Regions from separate parts of the Actimicrobium sp. CCI2.3 genome, predicted to be linked through region 3. Evidence: predicted binding sites of a transcription regulator. Region 3 holds the regulator's gene; each other region holds the start of a gene.
What was found. Region 3 encodes FNR, which switches genes on or off when oxygen is low (the NO sensors DNR and NnrR bind a similar motif). Its sites were predicted from a motif close to TTGATNNNNATCAA; they were not measured.

Region 1: QN370_RS00230 (isocitrate lyase) is a predicted target of FNR. The motif match lies at 5,002-5,015, and genes of this name have one in related genera.
Region 2: QN370_RS00270 (cation-translocating P-type ATPase) is a predicted target of FNR. The motif match lies at 4,832-4,845, and genes of this name have one in related genera.
Region 4: QN370_RS03860 (universal stress protein) is a predicted target of FNR. The motif match lies at 5,092-5,105, and genes of this name have one in related genera.

What each region holds. Positions count from the first base shown of each region.
Region 1 is NZ_JASJWR010000001.1:45,346-53,373, forward strand. It holds gene QN370_RS00215 (hypothetical protein) at 526-1,143, opposite strand; gene QN370_RS00220 (molybdopterin-dependent oxidoreductase) at 1,621-2,211, shown strand; partial or broken gene phbB (acetoacetyl-CoA reductase) at 2,350-3,072, shown strand; gene QN370_RS00230 (isocitrate lyase) at 3,244-4,824, opposite strand; gene QN370_RS00235 (DUF2058 domain-containing protein) at 5,319-5,855, shown strand; partial or broken gene QN370_RS00240 (methyl-accepting chemotaxis protein) at 6,035-6,601, opposite strand; gene QN370_RS00245 (EAL domain-containing protein) at 6,613-7,923, opposite strand; gene QN370_RS00250 (HD-GYP domain-containing protein) at 7,934-8,028, opposite strand, start outside.
Region 2 is NZ_JASJWR010000001.1:55,781-63,808, reverse strand. It holds gene QN370_RS00285 (PEP-CTERM sorting domain-containing protein) at 1-9, shown strand, start outside; gene QN370_RS00280 (glycine betaine ABC transporter substrate-binding protein) at 160-1,656, shown strand; gene QN370_RS00275 (DUF1778 domain-containing protein) at 1,907-2,197, opposite strand; gene QN370_RS00270 (cation-translocating P-type ATPase) at 2,290-4,758, opposite strand; gene QN370_RS00265 (histidine kinase) at 4,868-6,025, opposite strand; gene gshA (glutamate--cysteine ligase) at 6,323-7,927, shown strand; gene QN370_RS00255 (acyl-CoA thioesterase II) at 7,982-8,028, opposite strand, start outside.
Region 3 is NZ_JASJWR010000007.1:121,950-129,288, forward strand. It holds gene QN370_RS06195 (metalloregulator ArsR/SmtB family transcription factor) at 77-415, shown strand; gene QN370_RS06200 (YeeE/YedE family protein) at 412-843, shown strand; gene QN370_RS06205 (YeeE/YedE family protein) at 857-1,267, shown strand; gene fnr (fumarate/nitrate reduction transcriptional regulator Fnr) at 1,375-2,139, shown strand; gene QN370_RS06215 (hypothetical protein) at 2,161-2,403, opposite strand; gene QN370_RS06220 (FixH family protein) at 2,416-2,943, opposite strand; gene ccoG (cytochrome c oxidase accessory protein CcoG) at 2,956-4,419, opposite strand; gene ccoP (cytochrome-c oxidase, cbb3-type subunit III) at 4,489-5,418, opposite strand; gene QN370_RS06235 (cbb3-type cytochrome oxidase subunit 3) at 5,411-5,602, opposite strand; gene ccoO (cytochrome-c oxidase, cbb3-type subunit II) at 5,604-6,218, opposite strand; gene ccoN (cytochrome-c oxidase, cbb3-type subunit I) at 6,232-7,339, opposite strand, start outside.
Region 4 is NZ_JASJWR010000004.1:110,503-118,530, reverse strand. It holds gene QN370_RS03875 (carboxylesterase family protein) at 1-1,182, shown strand, start outside; gene QN370_RS03870 (hypothetical protein) at 1,922-2,050, opposite strand; gene QN370_RS03865 (carboxylesterase family protein) at 2,127-4,643, shown strand; gene QN370_RS03860 (universal stress protein) at 5,179-5,616, shown strand; gene fabI (enoyl-ACP reductase FabI) at 5,686-6,471, shown strand; gene QN370_RS03850 (nitronate monooxygenase family protein) at 6,519-7,700, opposite strand.

The sequences.
Region 1 (8,028 bases), on a different contig from region 3:
TGCTCTGCGTGCCACAGCTCGCCTATCAGGTGCGCCGCACACCACGTAACGGGCAGCGCAGCGTTGCTCGCAGACCTGACTGTAGTGGCATGTCTTCAGGCCCGATGTGGCATGGTCGTTTCCGGAATTCATCACCGCAGCCACCATGTCACTAAACAGGCGGTGATCATTTTTCGGTTCTTCCGAACTCATGGTTTATGAGGAATCAAACGGTGCGGGCATCACTTGAGCCGCCACATCGTGATGCATGATGTGGCGACAGGTTAGCTTCTCTGCCTAAAAATTCGGTACCAGTGAGCGAGACAATGCGTCGATTCTTACAGCCATCCGCATTGGTACCTCGAACATCGCCACTTACCAGCAGAATGCATCGATCCGGCTGCCCTGCAGGGCGAATTCTTTTTCGTCCACGGATCGTTAGCCATTCAAGTTGGGTGTGTCTGTTCGGCCTGTCTGGTACAAAAAGTTTTCGCTGCCGGGCGGATTCACCAATATTTACTTTTTATGCAATATCCGGGTTGAATTTTATACACGATTGTCTCCGTTCACTTCATAGGGAGTAGGGATTTGTACGCTAGATATTTTTTTCAGAGCGTCGTTAATTATTTTGTGTTCTTCACTGTTTAGAGTGTGTCCATGAACAAGATGTCGCAAGGCGCGCTGTAACTTTTCGGCGTCCTCTTGCGAGGCTCCGGTAGCAAGATAATCGTTTACCGTACTTTTGATTGCCTTACGCTGATCATGTTGATCTCCTGAGTCCCTTGCTTTCATTAATGAGCTAGCGTCTTCCAAGCCTTTTCCCGCAAGGCCTGGTACGTTTATGACAGGAATCATTCGGGCTGGCTTTGTATCAGGTTCATGTGCCCCTATTTCAGAGTCATCACCGAAGGGTATTGGCTTGTTGCCCCAGGTATCATCAAGCTTTAGTGGCCCTCCGCCGAACTGTCGACAGCTGATTTCAGTCTGTTTTCCTGCATTGATTTCTTCGTTGAGGTTGGAGGTGATCTGTTTAGCAGTCTCACTAAGTGTTTTATGGTTGTGTGTGCCTTTTCCTGCATTGATTTCTTCGTTGAGGTTGGCGGTCATCTGTTCAGCTGTCTGGTTGAGTGTGCCTTTGTAGTTGGTAACTTTAGAAATAGCCATGATTAATCCTTAAAGTAGTGGAGGTGTCTGATAACTGACAATCAAGATTGATTTCGGGGCAGGCCAGAATGATCTGCTTGTATCTCAGTGGCATGTTCAAACTAAAACGTTCCTTTTTAACGAAGGGCTTTTAAAAGGCAAGAACCGGCTAATGGCCAAGAGCTGCGTGGCGTCGGTACCCTCCCGTCGAAGGCAACAGCACCCACCCCCACCTCATTGGATACAAACATCACCATTCCTGTAAGACCGCATCCGAGCCGCAAAATCCGTGATCCGTTGCAGCCCAACCGTTAACATTCCGAACGTCTTTCGCCATCACCCTTGCGTCCCATGATGCAGGCCACTTGCCTCTCGTCACGATCAACGTCTGTCTCGCAATCCATCGACTGGACGTGAATCATCTGGCAATCGCGCCCTGCGCTGGCTATCCTTACGCACTCATCCCTATCAAACCGATGCATCTGCCGGAGATTTCCCGTGAATAAACGCCACTTCCTCGCCGCTGCCGGACTCGGTCTCGCCACCGCGCGCGGTGTCGCCACGCCGTTGAACACACCAGCGATGATGACCGGTCCGACCTTGCTGACATTGACCGGAACAATCGGTGCAGGTAATCGCGGTCCGCTTGATCCGGCACTTGACCAGTTGATGAAAAAGCAGGGCGTTGCGTTTGACCGTGCCCATACGTTTGACTTCGCCGCGCTGCGTGCTTTGCCGTCCATCACGATCAAGCCCACGCTCGAATATGACGGCAAAGTCCACGTGCTGGGTGGACCGTTGCTGGCCGACGTACTCCATGCTGCGGGGGCGACGACCACTGGCCAGGGCCGCGTGTTGCTGCGCGCAATTGATGGTTACGTGGTGGCAGTCTCTTTTGCCGACATGGTGAAGTACCGCTTCATCGTCGCCACCACCCTGGATGCAAAAGCGTTACCGCTGGGCGGACTCGGACCACTCTGGGCCGTGTATGACGCGGACCGTTTTCCGGACAAGGCGGCAAGGCCGCTGGCCGAACGGTTTACGTTGTGCCCGTGGGCGGTGTATCACATCGCTGTGCAGGGAGTCTGATGCCGTAACAGGTGATCGGTGTCGACCTGCGCGGTCCTTGTTTTCTCTCAAGATCACCAGCGCGGAGGGATGCACACTTGGCCTTTCAGATGCGTGCAAAAGCCATCCGGTTTTGCCGTCGCTCACAAGGAGAAAGCCATGCGTCGGACCGCACTCGTCACAGGGGGAACACGCGGTATCGGGAAAGCCATTGCCATGGCACTGCATGAGGCAGGACATCAGGTTGCTGCTGTTTATCACAGCAATGCCGGTGCAGCACAGGCGTTTTCCAACGAGACATCGATCCCGGTCTATCAGTGGGATGTGGCGGATTTTGACCAGTGCCGAGCGGGTGTCGCCCGGGTTGAACTGCAACTGGGTCCTATCGATATCCTCGTCAACAACGCCGGCATCGCCAGCGACGCGGTGTTGCACCGCATGACACCGCAGCAGTGGTGGCGGGTCATTCATACCGACCTTGGCTCGATGTTCAACATGTGTCGCCATGTGGTTGAGGGCATGCGCGAGCGCCAATTCGGTCGCATCATCAACATCAGTTCGGTCAACGGTTAGAAGGGTCAATTTGGCCAGAGCAATTACGCCGCAGCCAAGGCCGGTGTGCTGGGTTTCACGAAGGCGCTGGCGCTCGAAGGAGCACGCAAGAACATCACGGTCAATGCAATCGCCCCGGGCTACTGCGATACCGAGATGGTCGCCGCAGTCCCGAAAGACACACTGCAAACCATCATTGGCGCCATTCCGGTCGGACGATTGGGTACCGCCGCCGATGTCGGTCGCACGGTTGTCTTTCTCGCTGCCGAGGAAGCTGGATTTATTACCGGTGCGACCATCGATGTCAACGGTGGACAGACCATGCGCTAGCGGCGCGCGCAGGCATCGTCGGGGGCCAATGCAAAACGACCCGGTTGCAGGCGCAATCGGGTCGTCAGGGCAGGGCTAGCAGATCAGGTGGTGAAGTCCGGTTGCGTCTCGCACTGGACGCTTGGCTGAACTGTTTTACACGCTAATCGGCGTGCAGGAACCGGTCATGAATCAGAACTGGTTCATCGTGTTGTCTTTACCCGATGCCTTCAGCGCTGCTTCGCCGCTGAAGTACTCCTTGTGATCGTCGCCGATGTCCGAACCCGACATGTTCTGATGCTTGACGCAAGCGATACCCTGGCGGATTTCCTTGCGCTGCACGCCGGCCACGTAGCCCAGCATGCCTTGCTCGCCGAAGTAGTCTTTGGCCAGATTGTCGGTCGACAAGGCGGCCGTGTGGTAGGTCGGCAGGGTGATCAGGTGATGGAAAATGCCGGCTTCGCGGGCTGAGTCAGCCTGGAAAGTACGGATTTTTTCATCGGCAGCCAGCGCCAGTTCGGTGGTGTCGTAGTCGACGCTCATCAGTTGGGCGCGATCGTAGGCGGACACATCTTTGCCAGCGCTTTTCATGCTGTCGAAAATTTGCTGGCGGAAGTTCAGTGTCCAGTTGAACGATGGGCTGTTGTTGTAGACCAGCTTGGCGTTGGGAATGACTTTGCGAATCGCGCTGACCATGCCGCCGATCTGGGCGATGTGCGGCTTTTCGGTTTCGATCCAGAGCAAGTCGGCACCGTTTTGCAGGGCAGTCACGCAATCGAGGACGCAACGCTCTTCGCCTGTGCCGGCGCGGAACTGGAACAGGTTGCTCGGCAAACGCTTGGGACGCACCAGCTTGCCGTCGCGTTTGATGACCACGTCACCGTTGCCCATTGTGTCAACCGAGACTTCGTCGGCGTCGAGGAACGAGTTGTACTGGTCGCCGAGGTCACCCGGCTCGCGGGTCACCGCGATTTGCTTGGTCAGGCCAGCGCCGAGCGAGTCGGTACGGGCAACGATGATGCCGTCATCGATACCCAGCTCAAGGAAGGCATAGCGAACCGCGCGGATTTTTGCGAGGAAGTCTTCGTGGGGGACGGTGACCTTGCCGTCTTGATGGCCGCACTGTTTTTCGTCGGACACCTGGTTTTCGATCTGGATGCAGCAGGCACCTGCCTCGATCAACTGCTTGGCCATCAGGTAGGTCGCTTCCGCATTGCCGAAACCGGCATCGATGTCGGCAATGATAGGAACGACATGGGTGATGAAGTTGTCGATCTGGCTCTGGATGGCTTGTTTGGCGGCACCTTCGGCATTGTCGAGCTGGCGGAACAGGCCGCCCAGTTCACGCGCATCAGCCTGGCGCAGGAAGGTGTAGAGCTCGCGGATCAGGTCGGCAACAGCGGTTTTCTCATGCATCGACTGGTCTGGCAACGGGCCGAACTCGGAGCGCAGCGCGGCAATCATCCAGCCTGACAGGTACAGATAGCGACGTTCGGTGCTGTTGAAGTGCTTCTTGATGGAGATCATCTTTTGTTGGCCGATAAAGCCGTGCCAGCATCCCAGCGACTGGGTGTACTTGGACGAATCGGCATCGTAGGCGGCCATGTCATCACGCATGATCTTGGCGGTGTACTTGGCAATGTCCAGACCGGTCTTGAAACGGTTCTGTGTCCGCATGCGCGCAGCGGACTCAGGGTTGATCGCATTCCAGGCACTACCTTCTTTATCTTTCAGGCCGGCAATGATCTTGATGTCGTCTTGGTACTGTGACATGGCATATCCTAAATAGTAAAAAGTGAGATTGAAAAAAGTAAGACTAAAAAAAGGGTCTGAACGTCCGTGCTTTCAATTTTGCTGCTCCGGGGAGCGCTGCCATGAATGCGAAGCGCGACTGCATGACAAGAATCATAACGAATTTTTTTCAAATCGACTAGGTCTTATATAAGACAGATGACTTAAATTAATCTTATTATTTTCAGTACCTTATGTTCAAGATTTTGTAATATGGGATTGATTTTCAATGAATGAAATGAGTTCGGTGATTTATTCTGGCGGGCATCGCGCAATATGAAAATGGCTTTTCGTATCGTGGTAAATGGTCGTGCAAATTAAAGATAGTCCGCGCTGATTCGCCTACGGGATACGCCGAGTGCTGGTGTCGCCGCGATTTCATGCTGATGGAAGCGACATGTTTGCTATGCTTCATGCTGTCGCTGGCCGGCGGATTCGCGTGGGCCGGCCCACCACTTTTTTATGGATCAGCAGATATGGCCTCGTTGCAAGAACAGTTTTTGAAAGCCGGTCTGGTCGACAAGAACAAAGCCAAACTGGCGAATCAGGACAAGAACAAACAGAAGAAGGTTGAACGCCGGACCGGTACGCAGAGTGTCGATGAGTCACGTGTGGCCGCTCTTGAGACACAGCGCAAGAACGCCGAACGGGCGCGTGAGCTCAATGCGCAGCGCGATGCTGCCGCGACGCAAAAAGCGATCGTCGCGCAGATTGCCCAGATGGTGCAAAAAAATCGCCAGAGCAAAGGCGCTGGCGACATTGCCTACAATTTCACCCACGGCAACAAGATCGAACGGCTCTACGTGTCGGCGACGGTCCAGTCGCATTTGATGGCCGGCCGGCTGGTGATTGTTTGTCAGGGACCGGTCGTTGAATTGGTGCCGCGAATTATTGCCGACAAGATCGCGGAGCGGGATGCCTCGATGGTCGTGCGGGTCAACAAGGCCAGCACCGAGATTGATGCCGACGATCCGTATGCAGCGTTCCAGATACCCGACGATCTGATGTGGTGATACCGGCGACGGTTTGGCGCAATCCGCATCGCTGCCTAAAAATCAGGCAGGCCTGCAAATGCCGACAGATCGTGGCGTGCGGAGGTACTCCACATGGTTATGCACAATCTTGTTCACATAAAACGGGCATAAGTCTGGCGGCAGGATTGACCGCTGCGCTACCCGTGTAAAACCTGCGGTCAGGCTGGTGCGCTGAGCAAGTTCGCTGTGCCCAGTCTGAATGTATTGGTCACCAAGGTCAGGTTGCCCGCCTGTTCACGCAGGGCTGCGGCAGCGGCAGCGGCTTCTTCCACCAGCGCGGAATTTTCCTGCGTGCCCTGGTCCATGTCGGCGATGGCGAGATTAATATGTTCGATGCCAGTCGCCTGCTCAATGCTCGATTGGGTGATGTTGCCGATGACTTCGGTGACTCGTTGCACACTCTCGACGATTTCCTGCATCGTATCGCCGGTCTGGTTGACCAGTCGCGAGCCGCGTTCGACCTGATTTACCGCGTCACCAATGAGCTCCTTGATTTCCCGTGCTGCCGATGCCGAGCGTTGTGCCAGGTTACGGACTTCGGTGGCGACGACGGCAAAGCCACGTCCCTGCTCGCCGGCAAGAGCGGCTTCGACGGCGGCATTGAGCGCCAGAATATTGGTCTGAAACGCGATGCCGTCGATGGTGCCGATGATGTCGGCAATGCGGTGCGATGCGGCGCTAATGGCCACCGTGCTGTGTACCACCTCGATGATCATCGCGCCGCCTGACGGGCCGGTTATTCGCCCGCCAGTTCGCCATGAAAGCGGGCGATCCAGCGCACCAGTTCGGCGGCCGGCATCGGCTTGGCATAGACATAACCCTGGATCTGGTCACAGCCCATTTCTGCCAGCAAGTCCAGCGTAGGCCGATCTTCGACCCCTTCGGCGATGACTTTCAAGTTGAAGTTGTGGGCCAGGTCGATGATGGTACGCACCAGCTGCGTATCCGGTACGGAGCTGCGCATGTGCCTGACGAAGAGTTTGTCGATCTTCAGTTCGCTGATCGGAAACCGGCGCAAATACGCCAGTGACGAATAGCCGGTGCCGAAGTCGTCAATGGCGAGTTCAAAGCCACGCTCGGTCAGTGCATGCATCATCTCGATGGATTGCTCGATATCGGCGATGACGGCGCTTTCGGTGATTTCAAGACCGATTACGTCGGCGCGGGTTGACCAGATGTCGAGTCCCTGCTGCAAAAACTCGGGCAGACCCGGGTCGGCCAGCGTGCCCGCTGACAGATTGATCCAGACACGTGGCAAGCCGGTCGCCGCCAACAGCGTCGTGTACTCCCGCAACACCGTATGCAGCACGTGGCGCGTCAGTTCTTTGATCATGCCGAATTGTTCGGCAATTTCGACGATCACCATCGGACTCAGTGCCGGTGCCAGATCGGCTGGCCAGCGGATCAGTGCTTCGACACTGACCACCCGCTGGGTGGCCACATCGACCTTGGGCTGGTAAGCGATGGTCAGCCGGTTTTGCGCGAGTGCACCGGTGACGGCGGCAATCAAGTCCTTGCTGTGCAGGTCGACGCCTTCGGATTCGGTGGCGACAAAAAACAGAGTACTCAGGCTGCGTGCCCGCTTGCGTGCTTCGCTGGCGGCTTGCAGCAAGCCGAGTGACGTATTTTGCGACAAGGAAGTGACCGCAATACCGATGCAGGGAGTCGCGGTGACGGTCAGCGCTCCGGCCTGCATTGGCGCTTGCAGCACGCGTCCGATATGCGTCGCTGCCAGGTGAGCGACAGTCGCCGAGGCCAGTGCCGGCAGCACGATCCATATTTCATCAGGGCTGGCCAGCGCCAGGTAATCATTGGGGCGCAAGGTGTTGCCGATGCGCTCGAGCAGCACGGTATTGATCAGCGTTGACTCAGGCAATTCCAGCGTCGCACCGATGACATCGCTGCGCGACAGGGACAGGATCAGGACCGCCAGCGTGGTCGTGCCGGGCGGATCTTGCAGATCGCGGTCCAGTCGGCGCAGCAGTGTCTGGGTGGGCGAGAGATGCCGGTTGCCGAACAGGCGAGCGGCGAAGCTGCCGGCAGCCATCAGGCCTGCCTCAGGTAAAAATCCTGCATGACGATACCCCGTGTGCACCATCAGGCAGCCCGCTGGCGATGCGTAACACCTCTGGTGCGACGTTGAAATTATGTT
Region 2 (8,028 bases), on a different contig from region 3:
GTGCAATAACCGCAGGACATTGCACCGAAAGCCCTGAAGACCGTCGCCAATGCCGATGACTTGCGACCGGGATTCAAGGCAGGCAAAAATTAACCAGGGTGGGCACGACTCGCGCCAGAGCCACTACAATGGCGCGTCCTTTTTGCGAGAGTCCTGTCGATGTCATCCCTGAAATCTTCCCTGTTCGGCCTCTTCCTGTTACTTACGTGTATCGACGCCCGGGCCGCCGATCCTGTATTGCAGGTCGGCTCGAAGCGTTTCACCGAGTCGTATGTGCTGGGCGAAATCATCACCCGCATCGCCGCAGTCGTCGGTCCGGTGCGCCATCAGCAAGGGCTGGGCAATACCGCCATCGTGTTCAATGCGCTCAAAAACGGCAGCATCGACGTCTATGCCGAATACCTCGGCACCATCAATAGCGAAATCCTCAAGCACGACACCCCCTCCTCGCTGGAACAGATACGTGCCGAACTGGCACCGCTGGGCCTCGGCGTCGGCGTGCCGCTCGGCTTTAGCAATACCTATGCGCTGGCGATGCGCGGCACACCGTCCGGCGGTCCGACCACGCTGACCGACCTGGCGGCGTTGCCGCAATCGCGGCTGGGTCTGTCGCATGAATTCCTCGGTCGTGTCGATGGCTGGCCCGGACTGGCGCAGCATTACCGCATGCCGCAACAGCCGACCGGACTGGACCACGGCATCGCCTATGAAGCACTGATGGCGAAACAGGTTGATGTCATTGATATCTATTCGACCGATGCCAAGATCGGCAAACTGGGGTTGCGCGTGCTGGACGATGACCGCGATTTTTTCCCGAGCTATGACGCGGTGCTGCTGTACCGGCTTGACTTGCCGCAGCGCTTTCCGGCCGCCTGGACGGCCATCGGCAAACTTGAAGGGCGCATTGACAACCCGCGCATGATTGCGATGAACGCGGCAGTCGAACTCGATGGCCAATCGTTTGCCGCCGTGGCCACGCAGTTTGTCACGCCGTCGACGGCTGCGCCTGCTGCGCACAACGGCTTTCTCGACAAGCTGTTCGGAGAAAATTTCTGGCGCCTGACACGACAGCATGTGGTGCTGGTGGCGGTGGCTATCGGCTGTGCCAGCCTGCTTGGTATCCCGCTCGGCGTACTGGCGGCGTTCGTGCCGCGCTTGCGACAAGCAGTGATGGCGTTCGTCGGCGTGCTTCAAACGATCCCGGCGCTGGCCTTGCTGGCGATGCTCATTCCGCTGCTCGGTCGCATCGGCACGGTACCGGCACTGATTGCGCTGTTCCTGTATGCCCTGCTCCCCATCGTGCGCAATACCTGCACCGGCGTGCTGCAAGTGCCCGCCGGATTGCGCATGGCGGCGCTGGCGCTGGGCCTGTCGCGGCGCGACCGTTTGCTGCACATTGACTTGCCGTTAGCCTTGCCGGTAATCCTGGCGGGTCTGAAGACGGCTGCCGTAATGAGCGTTGGCACCGCCACCATCGCTGCCTTCATCGGTGCCGGCGGCTACGGCGAACGCATTGCCATCGGTCTGGCGCTCAACGACAACACCATGATGCTGGCCGGTGCGATCCCGGCGGCGGTGCTGGCGCTGCTGACGCAGGGTGTGTTTGATTTGATGGAGCGGGTGCTGGTGCGCGGTGCGGGGAAGACGGCAAAATAAGAAACAGGATGATCGGCCGAGGGCATGTTGCGGCAAAAACGATCGGACGCATCCCCTGCCGCAACGGAACTTGGTGTCAACGCATAGTAGGCGGCGACTCGATCGCCCTCGCATAAAACAAAAGTACGGGAGGCGCCGTTTAATTGGTTTTTCATTGCCTTTGTTTTCAGCCACACATCCAGACTTTCAACATCTGAACCAAAACCGTTCAGGTCGTGATGGACTGCCAGTGACTCCGGGGCGGACAACGTCACGAATGCTCCCATGGTGGCAATGTCTGCAAGGTTTTACGCAATCGTGCATTGGGATTTGGCGGACGGTCCAATATGGTCACGAACTCCGCATGCGCTGTCGGCCTAGCGAGAATCAATTCCTGACCAATCAATACTTCTTCACCAGCTAGTCGGGCCGCATCCAGAATAAAGTCCGTACGATTTTTCCCCCGCGCCGTCACTGCACGATCAATAAGGCTGCGCTCTTTTGGCTTGATACGAATATTCAACGATTCACGTTTGTTCGGTAGGTCATTTAATGTCGTCATAAATCCTCCTGAAATGAGCACCACAATACTGCGTAACGACAAAGACATTGCGTGGACATGACGGACTTATCAGGTCAACTGTCACGACTTTCTCACGATAGGTGTACGCTGAAATGAAACAACTCCTGCAACCAAGGCATCGTCAACGCCAGCGCCAGCAGTAACAGCGCCCCGATCACGACCCGCCACAACGCCGGATTGGGCAGGCGCACTGCCGCTGACAACGGCAGTGACGCCGAGCGGTTCAGAAAAATCAACCCGATGTCGCCGACAATCATCGAAGCAAAAGTCACTGCACGGATTTGCCCTTCAGTGAAACCAGCCGCACCGGCCAGCAGGTAGATCAGCATCAGCACCGTCAGCAAACCCAGCCCCTGAACCAACCCGCGCACCAACAGCTGCCGGTCGAAAATGCGTGCATCGGCGGGGCGCGGCGGGCGCTGCATCACGTTGGCTTCGTCGGGTTCGGCCTCGAAGACAATCGAGCAGGTCGGATCAATGAGCAATTCAAAAAACACGATGTGCACTGGCAGCAGCAACAGCGGCCTGCCCAGCATCACGGGCAATAACGACATGCCGGCGATCGGCACATGCGCCGCGATGATGAACACCACGGCCTTGCGGATGTTGTCGACGATGCGTCGTCCCAGTTGCACGGCACCGACGAGGGCACCGAAATCGTCATCGAGCAGCACCAGCGCCGCCGATTCGCGCGCGACATCGGTACCGCGTGCGCCCATCGCGATGCCGATATGTGCTGCTTTCAGGGCTGGCGCATCGTTGACGCCGTCGCCAGTCATTGCCACGATCTCGCCGTGTTGCCGCAATGCCTGCACCAGTCGCAGTTTCTGCTCTGGCCGGACCCGGCAAAATACGTTCACTTGCGCCAGCCGCGCCGATAACTGACGGTCATCAAGCCCATCGAGCTCCGCCCCGGTGAGCACACCCGCCGAGACGTCCAGCCCGCCTTGCGCAGCGATACTTAGCGCGGTGGCCGGATAATCGCCGGTGATCATCACGACCCGGATACCGGCTGCGTGACATTGCGCAATCGCCGGACGCACGGTTGGTCGCAACGGATCGGCCAGCGCCAGCAGGCCGAGAAATTCAAAATCGAAATCATGCTGTATCGGCGGCAAGTCATGCTCACTGAACGATGCCCTTGCCACGGCCAGCAGGCGCAAGCCGTTGTCAGCGGCGAGATTAACCTGGGCGGTGATGCGCCGTGCTGCCTCGGGGGACACATGACACAGGTCGATGATGGCTTCCGGCGCCCCCTTGGCGGCGATCACGTACTGGGTGCAGTCGGGCGATTGCCAGACCCGCGACATCGCCAGCAACGCCGGTGACAACGGATATTCGTCGATCAGTGTCCAGCTATCGTGGACATGTTCGGTCCCGTCGAGCACTGCCAGCCCGACCTCGCGGATGGCTTTTTCCATCGGATCGAACGGCTCGCGATGACTGGCCAGCAGCGCGTATTCAAGCGTGATGTGGAAGGCTTCCGGAAAACTCGCCGGCGTCGCCAATCCCGCCTCGCCGAATACATGGATGGCCTCGGCCACGATAACCTGCGCCACCGCCATCCGGTTTTGCGTCAGCGTGCCGGTCTTGTCGACGCACAGCACGGTTGCCGCACCCAGCATCTCGATCGCTGAGATCCGCCGTGTCAGCACGCGCTGGCGCGCGATGCGCCAGGCACCGAGTCCGAGGAAAATCGTCAGGATCAGGGGCAGCTCTGCCGGCAACAACGCCATCGCCAGCGTCAGTCCGGCCAGGATGCCATTGAGCCAGTCGCCGCGCGTGATGCCGTACCAACTGGTCAGCAGCAGTACCAGTCCCAGACTCAACAACGCCACCGTCCGCACGGCTTGCGCGGTTTCGCGCTGCAACTGGCTGCGCTCGTCGTCCAGTGATAACAGCGTCTGACCGATGCGCCCGAGCGCGGTAGCGCTGCCGGTTGCAAGCACGCAGGCCCGGCCGGTGCCCTGCACCACCAGCGTACCGCCATACAGGAAAGGCTGGTTATCGCCGCCGGGCTGGCCCATCTGCGTGGCCAGTTCGGCACACGGCACTTTGCGCACGGCGACGGATTCGCCGCTGAGCAGCGATTCGTCAATACCCAACCCTTGTCCGGCAAACAGTTGCGCATCGGCTGGTATGCGGTCGCCTTCGGCGAGCAAGAGGATGTCGCCACGCACCACGTCACGACCGGCGATACGCTGTTGCCGGCCCTCGCGCAGCACCAGCGCGCGCGGGCTCGACAAGTCGCGCAACGCCTCGATGGCCCGTTCGCTTTTGCGCTCCTGCATGAAGCTCATCGTCATGATGATCACGACCGCACCCAGCAGGATGGCCGCGTCTTCGCGCTCGCCCAGCAGCAAGTAAATACCGCCGCAGGCCACCAGCAACAAAAACATCGGCTCACGCAAAATGGTCCAGGCGATCGCCAGCAGCGAGCGCGGTCGCGCAGCGGGTAACTCGTTGTAGCCGCCATCGCGCAGGCGCTGCTGCACGACTTCGCGGGTCAGTCCGGTGCCGGTGTCGATCCCATCAGGCATGCCACTCCCCTTCCAGATAACGACGATGCCATATCGTCCTTATCGTGTGTAGCATCCGGCTGGCGGTGCCAGCATGAGGCAGATCAACGTCGGCGGGATCGACTAGCTGTCACTCCTCCTCAGGCAGGATCGGAATGGTCATCCGCAGCGTCGTGCCGCGTCCGCGCGTGCTGTCGATGGTCAGTTCACCGTTGAGGTAATGGATGCGCTCGGCAATACCGACCAGCCCGAACGAGTTAGCCTTGCGTCGGCAACCGGGACGCACGCCGATGCCATTGTCGGTAATCGATAACGACAGCTTATTGCCACTTCGCTTGAGTGCGATGCTGACCCGGCTGGCCTGCGAATGCCGATTGATATTGGTGAGCGATTCTTGCAGGATACGAAACAGCGCCGTAGCCCGATGGTCATCCAGTTCAAATTCCGTGTGATCGACATGCAGCTCGCACACCACCAGACTGCGGCGCTGAAACTCCCTGACTTGCCATTCGATCGCTGCCTGCAGACCGAAATCGAGCACTCCTGGCCGCAGGTTGTTGATGATGGCGCGTACCGAGCTCATGATCGCGTCGATCTGGCCCAGCGCGGCAACGGCTTTCTGACCCAGATGCGGATGACGGCTGGCGCAACGGGCCATCAGCATCGACACATCGAGCCGCAAGGCCAGCAGGTTCTGGCCCAGTTCGTCATGGATTTCACGGGCGATGCGCTTGCGCTCGTCCTCCTTGATCTGATCCTGGTGCGCGGCCAGTTCGCGCAACAAGCTTTGCAACTGCAACAGTTCATGCTCGATGCGCCGTCGCTCGGTCACTTCCGTTTGCAGCATCGTGACTGCCTGAACCAGCATACTGGTTGTACCGGCAACGGCGGCAGGGATTGCCGATCCGTCTTCGGCCGCATCGCGCAGAATCAGGCCGTAACCAAGCACTTCATGGCGGACGTTGACTAATCTGCGCAGCGTGATGCTGACCCGGACGGGTGCGCCGTTTTTACGCATGCGCCAGCCCTCGTGGCAGAATTTTTCTCGACAGCGAGCTTGCTTGAGATCGGATTCGGGAGCGCCGCCGGCGATATGGCGCGGCGGATAGAGGCAACTGACATGCCGCCCCAGAATTTCGTTGTTGCAGTAACCGGTCAGCAACTCGGCACCCCGGTTCCAGCTGACGATCAGTCCGCTGGCATCGAGGGTGATCAGCGCCTGTTCGTCCAGTCCGGCGACCAGCAACCGGACCAGATCCGCGGCCTCGGCGTTAAGAACTGAAGGCATTGATGAGTCAATATCTGGCATCGTGGGTCCCGGAAACTCGCAGCAGAACTTTTTTGAGCAAATAGTGTAGCTGAAGCCTGCACTGGTGATGTCATTAACCGGTCATCCTTGCGCCTTACACTCTCGCTAGCGTTTCCTAGGGTTTTGCCCGTACACCGATTGGTGTGCGGGCTTTTTTTTGGATGCCGCACACATTGCAGCCAAAACCGCAGCCAAAACCTGAGACACTGATTTCGGTTATTCTCTGCGACCACGGCGCGCCGGATCGGCAGCGCCTACGATTTTAAGGAAATCCCATTGAGCGATCTTTTTCACCAACGGCTGGCATTGCTGTCGACTGATGCACATCGCGCATTGCTGTCACAGGGCCGGCGCGGCATCGAACGGGAAACCTTGCGGGTAGACGCGACCGGAGCGCTGGCATTGACGCCGCACCCGATCGCCCTCGGCGCGGCGCTCACCCATCCGACGATTACCACTGATTATTCCGAATCGCTGCTTGAGTTCATCACGCCGGCCGAACATGACATTGCCGATGCACTCGCCGAGCTCGACACCGCGCATCGCTATTTTTATGCAGTCAATAACGACGAGCTGCTGTGGAGCGAGTCGATGCCATGCCATCTTCCCGATGAAGCAACGATACCGATCGCCTGGTATGGCACGTCGCACATCGGCATGCTCAAGCATGTGTACCGGCGCGGATTGGCGCTGCGCTATGGCAAACCGATGCAGTGCATCGCGGGCATTCACTACAATTTTTCGTTGTCGGAATCGATCTGGCCACTGCTGCAGGCAGCCGAACAGTCACCGGGTTCGGCCACCGAGTACCAGTCCGAAAGCTACATTGCCCTGATCCGCAATTTTCGACGCTACAGCTGGCTGCTGATGTATCTGTTCGGTGCCTCGCCCGCATTGGCCAGCGACTTCCTGCGCGGCAAACCGCACCAGCTCGACGTGCTGTCCGACGACACGCTCTACCTCCCGTATGCGACCAGCCTGCGCATGAGCGATCTCGGCTACCAGAACGACGCGCAGGCCGGGCTGATACCGCCTTATAACGACCTGGCCAGCTACATGCAGAATCTGGTGCAGGCAGTCAAACAACCGTTCTCGGAGTATGTCGCGCTGGGTACCCGGCGTGACAGCAATGGCGAATGGATTCAGATCAGTACCAATGTGCTGCAGATCGAAAACGAGTATTACTCGACGATCCGGCCAAAGCGCGTCATCAACAGTGGCGAACGTCCGGTCGAAGCGTTGTGTGCTCGCGGCGTGCAATACATCGAAGTGCGCTGCCTCGACGTCGATCCGTTTGAAGCGATGGGACTTAACCTCGATACGGGGCGCTTCATGGACGCCTTCCTGCTATTTTGCGCACTCGACGACAGTCCGATGACCAGCGAATCCGAAGGCCGCGAGAACACGGCCAATTTTGCCGATACCGTCAAGCGTGGTCGCTTGCCCGGACTGACCCTGCAGCGCGATGGTGCCGCAGTGACGCTGCAAGACTGGGGTGTCGAACTGCTGGACCGGATTGCCTCTGCCGCTTCGTTACTCGATGCCCAGCGTGACGACCGTGCGCACCATGCGTCGCTCGACATGCAGCGCGCCAAATTACGCGATCCGGACTGCACCCCGTCGGCCCGGGTGCTCGACGCATTGCGTGCACATGACAACTCGTTCATGAAGTTTTCGCTGGCGCAAAGCCATGCACATGCCGCGCAATTCCGGGCCAGACCGTTGACGCCAGCCCAGCTCGATACGTTCCACGAACTGGCTCGCCGATCAATCGACGAACAGACCCGTATGGAAAACGAGCAAACCGGCAGCTTCGACGATTTCATCGAAGCTTACCGGGCACGCTCTCTGATGCCCAAGGGTTGTGAAGCACACAGCTGACTGAACGTTAAAGCGGACAGGGAGTAAGCGGTCTGGCCGCGCCCTCCCTGTGCATCATTTTTTTTCACGCAGGCGCATCAATCCCTCCTGCGCCATCGTGA
Region 3 (7,339 bases):
AAATCACTTCAAATAATAAATCCTGCAAACGAAATATAAATACATATAATGTGTTTTTAAATTTCGTCGTCCTTCGATGTCACCCTCCCGGCCTTCCCCCATCCCGCTGGAACAATTGCAAGCCGCCGCCACCCAAGCGGCGGTATTGCTTAAAGCACTCTCTAATCCGACCCGCTTGCTATTGCTGTGCCAGATCGGCCAAGGCGAATACTGCGTTGGCGATCTCGAAACCCTGACCGGGATCCGCCAGCCGACGCTGTCGCAGCAGCTGACCATCCTGCGTGCCGAAGCACTGGTGAGCACACGGCGTGAAGGCAAACAAATTTTTTACCGTATCGCCAGCTCCCAGGCGCTGGCCGTCATGCACGTTCTTTACGAACAATTTTGTCCACCTGAAAAAGGAGTCTCCCGATGACCATCGACTGGTTGCATTTCACCCCCTGGTCCTCGCTGGCCGGCGGTGTGCTGATTGGCATCGCCGCCGCGTTGCTGCTGTTTTTGAATGGTCGCATTGCCGGTATCAGCGGCATCCTCGGTGGCCTGATGCGACCGGTGCGCGGCGATGCCGGATGGCGCGTGGCATTCGTGCTGGGGCTGGTCGTCGCACCGCTGGCGTGGGGACTGTTCGCGGCCTTGCCGGTAGTGCGCATCGAAGCCGGGACCGCCACGCTGATCGTCGCGGGCCTGCTGGTCGGACTCGGTACCCGCTACGGCTCGGGATGCACCAGCGGTCATGGTGTTTGCGGACTGTCGCGGCTGTCGCCGCGTTCGATGGTGGCAACGGCGGCCTTCATGCTGGCCGGTTTCGCCTGTGTCTATGTGGTTCGCCACGTGCTGGCCTGAGGAGCGGACGATGATGAAACTGCTATCGGCATTGCTGTGTGGTCTGGTGTTTGGCCTCGGCCTGATCTTGTCAGGCATGACCGACCCGACGAAAGTGATCGGCTTTCTCGACCTCGCCGGCAACTGGGACCCGTCGCTCGGACTGGTCATGGGCGGCGCGGTCGCGGTCGGATTGATCACCTTCCGCTTCAGCGCACGTCGCACCAAAGCGTTCCTCGGCGACGCGATGCACATCCCGACCGCACGCCAACTTGATCGCCGGCTGGTATTGGGTGGCATCACGTTTGGCGTCGGTTGGGGATTGGCCGGATATTGCCCCGGCCCGGCGCTGGCATCGCTGGCCAGTGGCGGCTTTCAGGCAGTGTTGTTTGTGGCGGCCATGCTGGCCGGGATGGCCTTGTTTGCGATGATCGACAAGCGTTGATTTCAAACATGGCCGAAGTAAGTGCAATTGACCCGGAAAGTGGCTTATTGTCACCCTGGCCTGTCATACTTCCCCTCTACCGGCAATTTTGTGAAACAGACAAACTCATGACCCAACCACTGACCTTCCCCACCACGCCTGCGCAAACCATCCACGCCCTCAAGGCCAGTTGCGCGGGTTGCAGCCTGCACCAGTTGTGCCTGCCAATGGGTCTTGACGAAGGCGATATCAACCGGCTCGACGAAATCATCGGACGCCGCCGTCGCCTCCAGCGCGATGAAATCCTGTACCGGATGGACGACCCGTTTCGCAATCTGTACGCGATCCGATTCGGTCACTTCAAAACCTTCCAGATCAATCCCAGCGGGGACACCCATATCACCGGATTCCAGATGGCTGGTGAATTATTAGGCATGGATGCAATCAGTACCGAGCGCCATCATTGTGATGCGGTCGCGCTCGAAGACAGCGAGGTCTGCGAAATTCCGTTCAGCCGGCTCGAAGAACTGTTCGGTGAAATCCCGCGCCTGCTGCATCACTTCCACCGCATCATGAGCCAGGAAATCATGCGCGAACAAAACGTCATGCTGTTACTCGGGAACATGCGCGCCGAGCAGCGCTTCGCTGCATTCCTGGTCAACCTGTCGTCACGCTATGCGGCGCGCGGTTACTCGCCGACCAGCTTCCAGTTGCGCATGTCGCGCGAAGATATCGGCAACTATCTCGGCCTGACCATCGAGAGCATCAGCCGTTTGCTGTCACGCTTCAAGAAACAGGGCTGGATGGAAGTCGACAAACGCGAAGTCCGCCTGACCAATGTCACCATGCTGCGGGCGCTGGCGGCCGGAACGGAAAATTGCACGCCGATGTAACCTGCAAGTCCAAGGCCATCGTCACATCGGCGTAGTCCGATCAGTCGGACCGCGTGCCAGGTAAACCGTCAGCATGCTCGACAGCGCACAGAACAACCAGCTTGCAAGAAAGCCGATCGTATAGCAGGCGATGTCGGGCAAGCCGGTGTCACCACCGGTACGCAGCCACAACTCGGCCGGATCGAACAGCGAAAAAAACAGTCCGGTCGCGGCAATCGCGACCAGGAACGAAGGCCAGAGAATCATCATCAACCGTCGCAGCATGGTGTCGCCTTTCTATTCAGGCGCGGGCACATCGGCGGCCAGCGTCAGCGTTGTTTGTTCGGGCCAGCGCCACTCGCCATTGAGACGCCAGTCACGCTGTTCGTCCTCGATCAGGATTTGCCAGACGGCGCGGTCCAGCAGCGGCAACGCCACCCGGAAATGACCGGTGGCGTCGAGCGGCGTGACTAGCTGGACATCCTTTTCGGGCAAGGTCGGATGCGCCAGGTGAATGCGGATTTTTCCGCGCACCGGTGCGTCACCGGCGACCACGGTGCCGCTGAGCGTATCGCTGACCGCATCCATCCGTCCGCTAAACGACAGCCCCAGCGAGGTCGCTACGCGATCGCGTCGCAAGTCCTGATTGATGGCCTTGCCCTGCCGGTAATAGTCATCGACAACCAGCGCATCCTGATGCGTGACAGCCAGCCAGATCGTCACCGAACCAGCCACAATCACCAGAAACGGACCGAGCATGAGCAGCCACGGCCAGCGATGCTTGTACCAGGGAGCGGGCTTGTGAATGAGTGTTGAGGCATGCATGGTGTTCTCCATTTAATGATGGTCGTCGTGCTTGCTGTGGCTATCGTGGCTGTCATGGTCGGGACGACCGGCACCGCGCGGCACGAAAAAGACCGCTTTTTCGGTGACCTGCTGACTGTCATGGTCGGTCGCGACAAGAGTGAATCGAATCTTGTTCGAGCCCGCTTCGCCCTCGCCTGCGGCGACCCGGACCCGCACCGGCACCGCACGCGAACCGGTACCTTCGAGGTCGAGTTGATCCGGCGAGGCCAGCGCTATGCTGTCAATGCCGGCCACCGAAATCTTGAAGTGATGGCTGGCTTCGTCGGTATTCATGATCTGCAACCGGTAGACGTTTTCGATCATGCCGTCCTCGACTTCGCGCCCCATGCTGCCACGGTCGCGGATCACGTCCATTTTCAGCGGCGTGCGCGTGAACAGCGACACAAAGAACGCCGTAATGATCAGCGCCAGAATCGCGCTGTAAATCAGCACGCGCGGTCGCAACACCCGTGCCTGCATCTGCTTGAATGACCACTTTTTCGTGATCGCGTGGTCGGTCGAATAGCGGATCAGGCCAGCCGGCAAATCGATTTTCGCCATCACCGAATTGCAGGCATCAATACAGGCCGCGCAACCGATACATTCGTATTGCAAACCATCGCGGATATCGATGCCGGTCGGGCAGACTTGCACGCACATCGAACAGTCAATGCAGTCGCCCTGCGCTTTTACGAGGGCGGCTGGTGCAGCGGTTTTCTTGCTGCGCGGACCACGCGGTTCGCCACGCTCGGCGTCATACGTCACGATCAGCGTGTCCTTGTCGAACATCGCACTCTGGAAGCGGGCATACGGACACATGTACTTGCAGACCTGCTCGCGCATCCAGCCGGCATTGCCGTAGGTGGCCAGCGCATAAAACAGGATCCAGAACCATTCCCATGGCCCGAGGCCTAGGCTGGCAACAGCGACAATCAGCGAACGGATCGGCGTGAAGTACCCGACAAAAGTCAGCCCGGTCCAGAGGGCGACCGCGCCCCAGGCGAAGTGCTTGGCCGATTTGCGCCACAGTTTGTCGATACCCCACGGTTGCTTGTCGAGTCGCATGCGGGCGCTGCGTGTCCCTTCGATCTGGCGCTCGATCCACATGAAGATTTCGGTGTAGACCGTTTGCGGACAGGCAAAGCCGCACCAGACCCGACCCGCCACGGCGGTCACCAGAAACAGGCCGTAGGCACAGATGATCAGCAGCACCGCCAGATAAATAAAGTCCTGCGGCCACAGCACGATGCCGAAGATATAGAACTTGCGCGCGCCCAGATCGAACAGCAGGGCCTGCCGGTCGTTCCATTGCAACCACGGCAAACCGTAAAACACCCCTTGCGTGAGCCACACGCAGAGCCAGCGCAGGCTCGCATAACGACCTTTTATTTCACGCGGATAAATTTCTTCGCGTGCTGCATACATCTTGATGACCGAGACTTCGGGGGTGCTCATAAGTGACTGCTTTGTCCTGAAAAAAAAGGTGACTTGTCCGGCTTGGCCGGCTTGCCCGGCAGCTGCTCGCTACTTCTGCGCCGCCGGATCATTCGACAAACTCCAGACATACGCGGCCAGCACATGCACCTTGGCCTCGCCGAGGAAATCCTGGAATGCCGGCATCACGTTGTTGCGGCCCTTGCGGATCGTTTCCATGATGGTGTCGGCGCTGCCGCCGTAGAGCCAGATCTTGTCGGTCAGGTTCGGCGAGCCGAGCGCCTGATTGCCTTTCGCATCGGCACCATGACAGGCCGCACAGACCGCGAACTTCGACTTCCCCAGCTCGCGCTTGATCGGGTCCGATGTAGCACCCGACAGACTGAGCACGTACTGCGCCACGTTCTCGACATCCTTGTCCGAGCCGAGTGCCGCACCCATCGGCGGCATGATGCCGTTGCGACCATGCAGCAGCGTGGTCTTGATGGTTTCGGGGTCACCGCCATACAGCCAGTCCTTGTCGGTCAGGTTCGGAAAACCCTTGCTGCCATGCGCATCCGAGCCATGACATTGCGAGCAATACGTCAGAAACAAGCGCTCGCCAATGGCATGGGCTTGCGGATCGGCCGCGACCACTTTCAGGTCCTGCTTCAGGTAACCGTCAAACAGCGGACCATATTCGGCATCGGCTTTTTTCAGCTCTTCGGTGTACTGGCCGGCCGAGGTCCAGCCGAGTTTGCCGGGATAGGAACCCAACCCCGGATACAGGTACAGGTAGACCAGCCCGAAGACGATCGTGATATAAAACAGCCACATCCACCAGCGTGGCATCGGCGTGTTCAGCTCGGTCAGGTTTTCATCCCAGATATGGCCAGTAGTGTCGACCTGACCATCGGAACCGGGCTTGATAACCACCTGTTGGCGCGACTGCGTCCACAGCAACAAGCCGCAGCCGAACACGCCCAGCAGGGTCAGCACGGTAATGAAGATGTTCCAGAAACCGCTGGTAAAGTCAGCCATGCTTGTTCTCCGTCGAAGAGGGTGGACCGCCGTCGGCATCATCGGCAAACGGCAGGTGTGCCGCCTCGTCGAAATCAGCGCTGCGATTGAGCACAAAGGTCCACCAGAGAATGCCAATGAAGGTGGTCAGGCTGACCACGGTCATGACACTGCTGAGGTCGTTAAAAATAAAGGCGATGGCCATCTCAGTTCCTTGTCTTGATCAATGTGCCCAGCCCTTGCAGGTAGGCGATCAATGCGTCTTGCTCGGTCTTGCCTTCGAGCGTGCCAGGACCGTCCTTGACTTCCTGTTCGCTGTACGGCGTGCCGAGGCGCTGCAACGCATGCATTTTTGCGGTCACGTCACCCGGCACCAGCTTGGTCTTCGCCAGCCACGGATAACCGGGCATGTTCGATTCCGGCACCAGATCGCGCGGGTTATTGAGGTGAATGGCGTGCCAGTCATCGCTGTAGCGAGCGCCGACACGGGCCAGATCCGGACCGGTCCGTTTCGATCCCCACTGAAACGGACGGTCATAGACAAACTCGCCGACGACCGAATAATGGCCGTAGCGTTCGGTCTCGGCCCGCAGCGGCCGGATCATTTGCGAATGGCAGTTGTAGCAGCCTTCGCGCACATAAATATCGCGACCGGACAGCCGCAAGGCCGAGTACGGTTTCAGGCCGGTGATCGGCTCGGTGGTCGAGCTTTGAAAAAACAGCGGCACAATTTCGACCAGGCCACCGACGCTGATGACAACCAGCACCAGCGCGATCAGCAACCACGGATTCTTTTCAATCCACGCATGGGAAAATTTCATTGATGACTCCTGATCAGGCTTGGCTAGGTAAAAGAGAAGGAATGCGTGCCTCGACCGCCGTGCCGTCGCGCATCGTCATGAAGGTATTGACCGCCATCATCACCATCCCGGAGAAGTACAGCAGGCCACCGCTGACGCGAATCACGTAGTACGGATACGTGGCCTTGACGCCTTCGACAAAGCTGTAGGTCAGCGTGCCGTCGGCATTGACTGCGCGCCACATCAGACCCTGCATCACACCGGCAATCCACATCGACGAGATGTACAGAACGACGCCGATCGTGGCGACCCAGAAGTGCGTATCGACCAGGCGCGGACTCCACATCGCGTTCTTGCCGGACAGGCGCGGGATCAGGTAATAGATCGAACCCATCGTGATGAAACCGACCCAGCCCAGCGCGCCGGAATGGACATGGGCAATCGTCCAGTCGGTGTAATGCGACAGCGAATTGATGGTCTTGATCGACATCATCGGACCTTCAAAAGTCGACATGCCGTAGAACGACAGCGACACGATCATGAATTTCAGGATCGGATCGGAACGCAGTTTGTGCCAGGCACCGGAGAGCGTCATGATGCCGTTGATCATCCCGCCCCACGACGGTGCCAGCAGGATCAGCGAGAACACGACAGCCAGCGATTGGGTCCAGTCAGGCAAGGCGGTGTAATGCAGATGATGCGGACCGGCCCACATGTACGTGAAGATCAACGCCCAGAAATGGACGATCGACAGCCGGTACGAATACACCGGCCGTTCGGCTTGCTTGGGGATGAAGTAATAGACCATGCCGAGGTAGCCGGCGGTCAGGATGAAACCCACCGCGTTATGGCCGTACCACCACTGGATCATCGCATCCTGCACGCCCGAATAGGCCGAATACGATTTGGTGAACGAGGCCGGCATGCTCGCGCCATTGACGATATGCAGGATCGCGACAGCCAGGATGAAGGCACCGAAGAACCAGTTGGCGACATAGATATGCTTGACCTTGCGCTTGACCAGCGTGCCGAAAAACACCACGGCATACGCAACCCAGACCACCGTAATCAGCAGCGCGATGGGCCATTCGAGTTCGGCGTATTCCTTGCCGCGCGTGAAACCGAGCGGCAGCGAAATCGTC
Region 4 (8,028 bases), on a different contig from region 3:
TTCAAGGAAATTCTTAAGGCCATTTTCGGGAATGCGAATGGTGAGAAGGCATTTTCTTCCTTGCCGCCCCAGTACACGCCCAAGCACAATGGACGTGTCGACTATACGTATGCCAGCGATGTTCGGGACGCCGTAGTGTCGCTGCTCACCGACGCTGTGTTCACATGCCACAGCCGCAGGCTCACTCAGGTCACCGCGAAAGCGTCCGCCGGAAAAGGATCTAGCTACCGTTATCAATTGACTTATCGTCCAGGCACTCCAGGTAATCAGAATGCGCCGACTGAGCCGGGGAAGCTATTCGCTTCTTATCTCGGATACCCTAATTCGTTGAACCAGATGGGTGCGTTTCATGCTTTGGATGTTGGCTATGTCTTTGGCATGCCATTGCTGTCACAGTTATTCGTTATGAACAACAAGGATACTGATTTAGCCAAAGCATTTCAAACCGCATGGAGAATGTTTGGCCAATCGGGGAGCATGCCTGTATCCGGCGTCTCTTCGAACGCCTGGCAATCAGTCATATGGAAACCGTACCCGATAAGTGGTCTTGGCGGGGGGGGCGATCCGGTATTCAAGTTCGACAGTACGTTCAGTGTTTCAGAAGGTACGTTGAGTTCTGCGTCTGGAAACCAGATCGGATCAGATCCAAAATATTGGTTGTCGTCGGCATGTGACTGGATCGATCCACCACCTGTTGAGGCGCTGAGTGTTTCGGGAGGCAATTTTAGAACCAGTATGGTTTCCCGTAGTATTGGTTATACCTTTACCACTGGAGCAAAAAGTATCGATGTCGTTAAGCTCGGTTATCTGAACGACGGGATGAACTACGCTCATCCGGTACTTATTTATCAAGTCAATGCGGATGGTGTATCTGGTACTCCTGTAGCTGGAGCCTTTGCCATGGTAACCACAACTGGGTCCGATAAAGCATCATTTACTTATGTGCCAATTCCGCGAGTAACGTTGGCTGCGAACACTACCTATCAAATCGTTGCCAACGACCACAGTGACGGGCGTCTAACCCAAGCAACTATAACTGGCATTAACGGGATTATTTATGGTGCCGCTATTAGTGCCACCCTGACCTCTACCTCCACCTCTACTCCCGATTTTAAAATAGACCCCAATTCAATAAATAATGAAGGAAATGTAGGGCCTAATTTCAAAATTCTTCAAGATTAATATCATTATCGCTAATAAAAAGTATTTTTCAGCATTGGTAAAACAACTACTGACTAACATCAGTAGTTGTTTTTTTATTGGTAAGTTAATGTTTTTCTGCTTTAGTGAAAATCTTGAATAAAGCCGCCGCAGCCGTATCGAATCTACACCTTGGTAGTGGCTCGTCCATGGCAATATAAATTTGAGTCGCCTTGGCCAAGTCAGTGAGTGTATTTTTAGTATGAAACTATCTACTCGCCAATGAAGACATAAATACGCAGGGATTGGGGCACTGTTGTTCTCAACTTTGACGTGCAGCAACGCCAGCATTGGCCCCTTTTTAAATTTGCGCTACGCCAGCGTCGCCTCGGTCCTGAAATAAATCACGTTTGACCGAAATCCGATGGAACCATATGCCCGTTCGACACCACATAGAAGAGTTTCCTTAGAATTATAAGTTGCTCTTCCATAAGTAAATAGTTTGAAGAACTGTCAAGGTATTGCTGAAATACCTCCTGATACCGCGCGAGGCGTTATTAAAATCGATTCACGTTATCTACCTCATGGAGATAAAGATGAAAACCCAATTCGAAAGCGAATCTCAGTTGAAAGTCTCGCGGACTGGACAGTTCGCATCAATACACAAAAGCCTCAAAATTGGATTACTGGTTTTCATCGCTAGCCTGTGTGTATTTTTTGGCATCGCCTATGCGGGTGTTTTTACAAATAAGATTAAGAGTATTGTAGGTACTGTAACAACTTACGTTGTTACCGCGCTCTCGCCCTCGTCCTCGCCCTCATCCTCGCCTTCGTCCTCGCCTTCGTCCTCACCTTCGTCCTCGCCTTCGTCCTCGCCATCGTCCTCGCCTTCGTCCTCGCCTTCCTTCAAGACATCGACCTCAAATACGAACCCGGTTATCGACCTACCCAACGGATACAGAGCGACCGGATCCGATCCAGACTCAATGGGTATTACGCACTTCGTAGCGATCCCGTACGCGTTGCCGCCGATAGGCAACCTACGCTGGCAAGCTCCCGTGGCCTGGAAACAAAACATGGGCTGGTCGTCTGACCCTGGTAATCCGAGCAATGTGTTGTTCGACCCAACAGGCCTCGGGCCGGGAGTAGTTCCCAAATGCATGTCCGCAGAAGGAGCTGTCGAGAAGTCTGGTAACGCACTAATATTACCGTTGTCGGTCCCGAAGGTCGTTCTTGGAGTCGTTTGGCATACGACTGTTTTCAGCGAAAATTGCTTGTATTTAAACGTTTATACCAACTTCCATACGAATACAACGACCAATAAACCAGTTTTTGTCTGGATCCACGGCGGTAGCAACAAGACTGGCACCGCAATGACCGACATATATAATCCGACGCCGAAGACACCGGATTCGGAATATTCACCTCCTTTTATGAAAACAGTCGGCGATGCTGTGGTCGTAACCATCAATTACCGTCTTGGTCCGTTTGGCTTTCTCGCCCATACTGAGCTGACCAATGAGGTAGATGAAAGAACTTCGGGAACATACGGAAATCTGGACCAAATCATGGCGCTCAAATGGGTGCAAGACAACATCGCCCAATTTGGCGGTGATCCCGGTAACGTCACGCTCTTCGGTGAATCTGCAGGTGCCCTGGATACGAGCATACTTAACGCGTCTCCTCTTGCTAGAGGGCTCTTCAAGCAGACGATTCAGCAAAGCGGCTACAGTCTGCCCGTCTTCTGGACGACTAGCCAGTCAGGAGTTTTGTCCCGCCAGAGCTCTGCATACAACACGGCAGTTTTCAAGGATGAACTCGCTATCCCTCCGTTCGATGCCCAGGGCAAGCCAAGATGGCCCACGCTTGATGATCAGCAGAAGATCGGCGCAGCGCTCGTTAAAGTACTCCAGGCTCCATGCCCGACTGGCGTCAAGAGTGGACAAGATAAATATGACGGCCTTTTGATACATAAACCGTGGGGAGCTTGCGGTTACTCAGGGAAAATGGACATTGCTGCATTGCGCGCGCTCTCCCCCGGCATCATCGGTGCCGCCTATTCAAATTCAGGCATATCGGTAGACTCAACACCTGTGGGTTTAGGTATTTCCGTTGTCGCGCCGCCGATAGACGGCAAACTGCTGACTGCACAACCAGTGGACATTCTGAACAATGGGCCAACATCTGTCGACGTGAGGCCCTCCATTATCGGCTCGAACCGCGACGAGTACAGTTTATTGCTGTCATACAACGCGCCAACTTTGAACGACTGTGTCGCAAAAAATGTTGTCGGCAATTGCAGCGAGAATGCCGCTAAGGTCAATATTTTGGCTGCCGACGGAGCAGGCTTCAAGGAAATCTTGAAGGCCATTTTCGGGCCCACGAATGGTGAAACCACATTCCAAAACTTGCCGGAACAGTACAGGCCCATGCACTCGGGAAAGGTCGACTATACGTATGCCAGCGATGTCCGGGACGCCGTAGTGTCGTTGCTTACCGACGCCGTGTTCACATGCCACAGCCGCAGGCTCACTCAGGTCACCGCGAAAGCGTCCGCCAAAAAAGGATCTAGCTACCGCTATCAAATGACCTATCGTCCAGGCGTTTCGGAAGAGCCGACTGGTGCGGGCTTAGCGTTCGCTTATAGTCTCGGATACCCTTTTTCGTTGAAACAGATGGGTACGTTTCATATCTTGGATATTGGCTATGTCTTTGGCATGCCATTTCTGTCACGCTTTTTCGATATGAATAAGGATGACACTCAATTAGCCGTGAAATTTCAAAGCGCGTGGGGAGAATTTGGCAAGACTAAAACTATGCGTTCATTCATGGACGGACCAAATCTGGTCTACTGGACAGCTTACCCGACAGGTGGCCCTTTCGGAAACACCGCCGATCCGGTCTTCAAGTTCGACCGCAACTTTAGTGTTTCAGAAGGTACGTTGAGCTCTGCATCTGGAAACCAGATCGGATCAACGCAAAACTACACGTCGGCATGCGACTGGATCGATTATCCAGTCCCTGTTGAGGCAATGAAATTTGCTTCGCCCCCCCAATTCGTGAAGAATACATCCCGCTTAATTCTTGGTAAAACCTTTACCACTGGTGCAAAAAGTGTCTTTGTTACTGATCTCGGTTATCTGAACGACGGGATGAACAACACGCATCAGGTAAATATTTATCAAGTTAGTGGGGATGGTCTATCTGGCACGCTTGTAACTGGAGCCTCTGCCAGCGTAACCACAACTGGATCAGATCACAGTTCATTTACTTATGTGCCGATTACGAAAGTGCAGTTGGCTGCGAACACGACCTATCAAATCGTTGCCAACAATATCACTAACGGGATCTTCAATGGCGAGCCCAGCAATGGAATTGACGCGATAAGTTTAGGTGATGCAATTATTCTTGGGCGCACCTCTACTGTCCAATTTATCTCCTCACCCAATCTTATCCCCGACTTAAAACCTATAGGACCTAATTTAAAAATTTCTCTGTATTAATATTATTTTCGCTTATTAAATATATTTTCCAGTATTAATGAAACAACTACTGACTAACATCGGTAGTTGTTTTTTTGCTTATGAATTATTTTCTTTCTGCGGCAGAGGCGCGCTAATTGAATTTCTTTTATAAAATCCAGTACAAACAAAGTCATTTATTTTACCGATACCGAATTTTACGAAATCGATTACATCAGCAGATCTTTAATAAAAATTTAGAATAAAGCTGAAACAACCGTATTGAATCACACACACTCCGTAGTGGCGCATCCATGGCAATATAAATCTGAATCTCTTTGCTCAAGTCAGTGAGTACATTTTTAATGTGTGGCTAACTACCTGTCAATTTCATTACCTATCACGAAGGTATAGAAATTGGCAGATACTTTGCCTGTACTATGGTCGATTACCTGAGTAATCGAAAATGCGCTGGATAACCAGGTCATTTTTGACCTGCATCAACGAACTGTCGGGCTGCATTCCCTAGCATCACCTGGTCCTCTTCTACGCCACCATCCCCCCGAAAGGAAACATCATGTTCAAGACCATTCTCGTCCCCACTGATGGCTCTGCCCTGTCTGACAAAGCCATCCGTACTGCCATTGAATTTGCCCAGTTGACGGATGCCCGCCTGGTTGGTCTGTCGGTTGCCGAACCGTTTCCTTATTCACCGATGTCCGAAGGGGCGATCACGATTGATGCGAGCGCCTATCAGGAACAGATGCTGGAACTTGCCAGATCCAATGTCAAGAAAATCGCCGACGCCGCCAGTGCTGCCAACGTGCGCTGCGAAACACATGTGCGTCAATCGTTTAGCCCGTACGAAGAAATCATCGATGTCGCCAACCTGCAAGGGTGCGACGTCGTGATCATGGCGTCGCATGGGCGCAAGGGCTTGAACAAACTCTTTCTCGGTAGTGAGACACAGAAAGTGCTGGCGCATTCAACGCTGCCCGTCCTGGTAATTCGCTAATCTGCCGTCGTCTGTCACCGGCAAATTTCTTGCCAAACCGTTCCTTCCCACAACAGAGCAGGCAATACCATGGCTTCACTTCAAGGGAAAAAAATCCTGATTACGGGACTGTTGTCCCACCGTTCGATTGCTTACGGCATTGCAAAGGCATGTCATCGCGAAGGCGCAGAACTGGCGTTCACTTATGTTGGAGCACGCTTTCGTGACCGCCTTGGTGAATTCGCCAAGGAGTTCGGCAGTAAGCTCATCTTTGATTGCGATGTCACCAGCGACGAAAAGATCAACGCCACGTTCGAGCAACTTTCACAGCACTGGGATCAACTGGACGGGCTGGTGCACGCCATCGCTTTTGCCCCCGGCGAAGCCATCACCGGCGACTTTCTTGAGGGCTTGTCGCGTGAAGCCTTCCAGATCGCCCATGACGTGTCTGCGTACAGTTTTCCGGCAATGGTCAAGGCAGCACTGCCGATGATGCGACCGAATGCGGCGGCGCTGACACTGAGCTATCTGGGTGCCGTGCGCATCGCACCGCACTACAACACAATGGGTCTTGCCAAGGCATCGCTCGAAGCCAGCGTGCGCTATCTGGCCGAGTCGCTCGGGCCGAAAGGCATCCGTGTCAATGCCATCTCTGCCGGTCCGATCAAGACGCTGGCGGCCAGTGGCATCAAGGATTTTGGCAAACTGCTCGCCATGGCTGCACGCGGTGCGCCATTGCGACGCAATGTGACGATCGAGGATGTCGGCAATACGGCAGCATTCCTGCTATCGGATCTGGCGGCCGGTATTACCAGTGAAATCATCTATGTTGATGGCGGGTTTTCGCATGTGATGGCTTACGAATTGACCGACTGAGGAAGTGGCGCATCGGCATCCAGGATGCGTCCCTTTAACAAGGCGAGTCAGGCACCCAAGGCCTGACGGAGTTCAGGGAAGCGACCCGTCATCAGATAATCCATCAGATCACGAACCGAACGGATCTCGCAACCGAACGGCAAGCTTTCCGAACCACGAAAAAACAGTCCGCGTTTGACATCGCCGTTCATGGCAAATGCCAGTTGCGTGTCGATGCAAAATTGACCTGCCTTGCCATTGCCATCGCGTAGGCCGCATTGATGCAGGCAATCAAAGCCGACCGTGCATTGTTTGGGACTGGCTTTTGCCATCAGTCTGGATTCCTTGCCGAGATAATTCTCCAGCCACGGTGTGCGCACTGCCCGAGCCGGCAGACCTGCCACGCTCATGAACGTGACGATGTCGTCGGCACTGGCCTCTGTCAGAACTTTTTTGAAGTTGGCATGGGCGTCGCCCTCCTGCGTTACCGCAAAGGGCGTACCGAGCTGTACGGCACTCGCACCCAGTGCAAGCAAGTCACCAATCTGTTCATGGCTGTGGATACCGCCAGCGACGATCAATGGAATTTTTTCACGCTCGATGCCTAGCTGCTTGAACAATGCCAGTGTTTCTTCGAGCACAGTCGGAAAAGCAAAATGCGGATCATCGACGGCATCGAGACTCATCGCACCCAGGTGCCCACCTGCGAAGCGCGGGCTTTCGATGACGATCGCATCCGGCAAACGATTCTTGCGCATCCATTTTTTGATGACCAGCGCAATTCCGCGTGAGTCTGACAAGATAGGAATAAGGGCGACATCGGGATAACCGGCGGTCAGCTCGGGCAAGTCCAGCGGCAAGCCCGCACCTACGACGACTGCATCGGCACCACTTTCGCATGACTGGCGTACGTGGGCAGCGTAATCGGCCACCGCACGCATTGTATTGACGGCGACCATGCCGGCATTACCGGCGATCGCTCGTGCTGCGGTGATTTCGCGATCCAGCGCGATCAGGTTCACCGCGTTAATCAGTTCCTTGTCGCGCGACTTGCCGCTTTGTGCCATCAAGTCGTCGTGATGCCGACGCAAGTCAACACTGGAAATGGTACCGATCGCACCGAGGCTGGCGACGGTGCCGGCCAGCCGATGGGCTGAAATACCGACTCCCATGCCGCCCTGAACAATGGGTAGCAGGGATTTCCCCTTCAGTATGAAACGGGGAAACGGATGGCGTGATTGCAGCAACATGATGAGTTTCCAATAGCGATAAACGATGCGCCAAAGTAGCAAATCAAAGCCATCATTCCCTTGATGTGGATCAATCGACGCAGGATGCCGGGTAAGTCCCCGACCTTTTGGCAGGATCAGCTTACCCTTGGAGGCGTAGCGTGAGAGGGTCGTTGAAGGCTGATTTTGCATGGAATTATTTTGCCGTCAACGTGGAACCTTCGTCACCCCGAAACACTTATCCATCATCAACTTGCTGCGATAAAAAATAGTATCGGGATAGGACAAAGCCACTCCATCCAATAATCAGCAAGCGTCAATGATTCATTGTTAATCCACTGCGAAACAG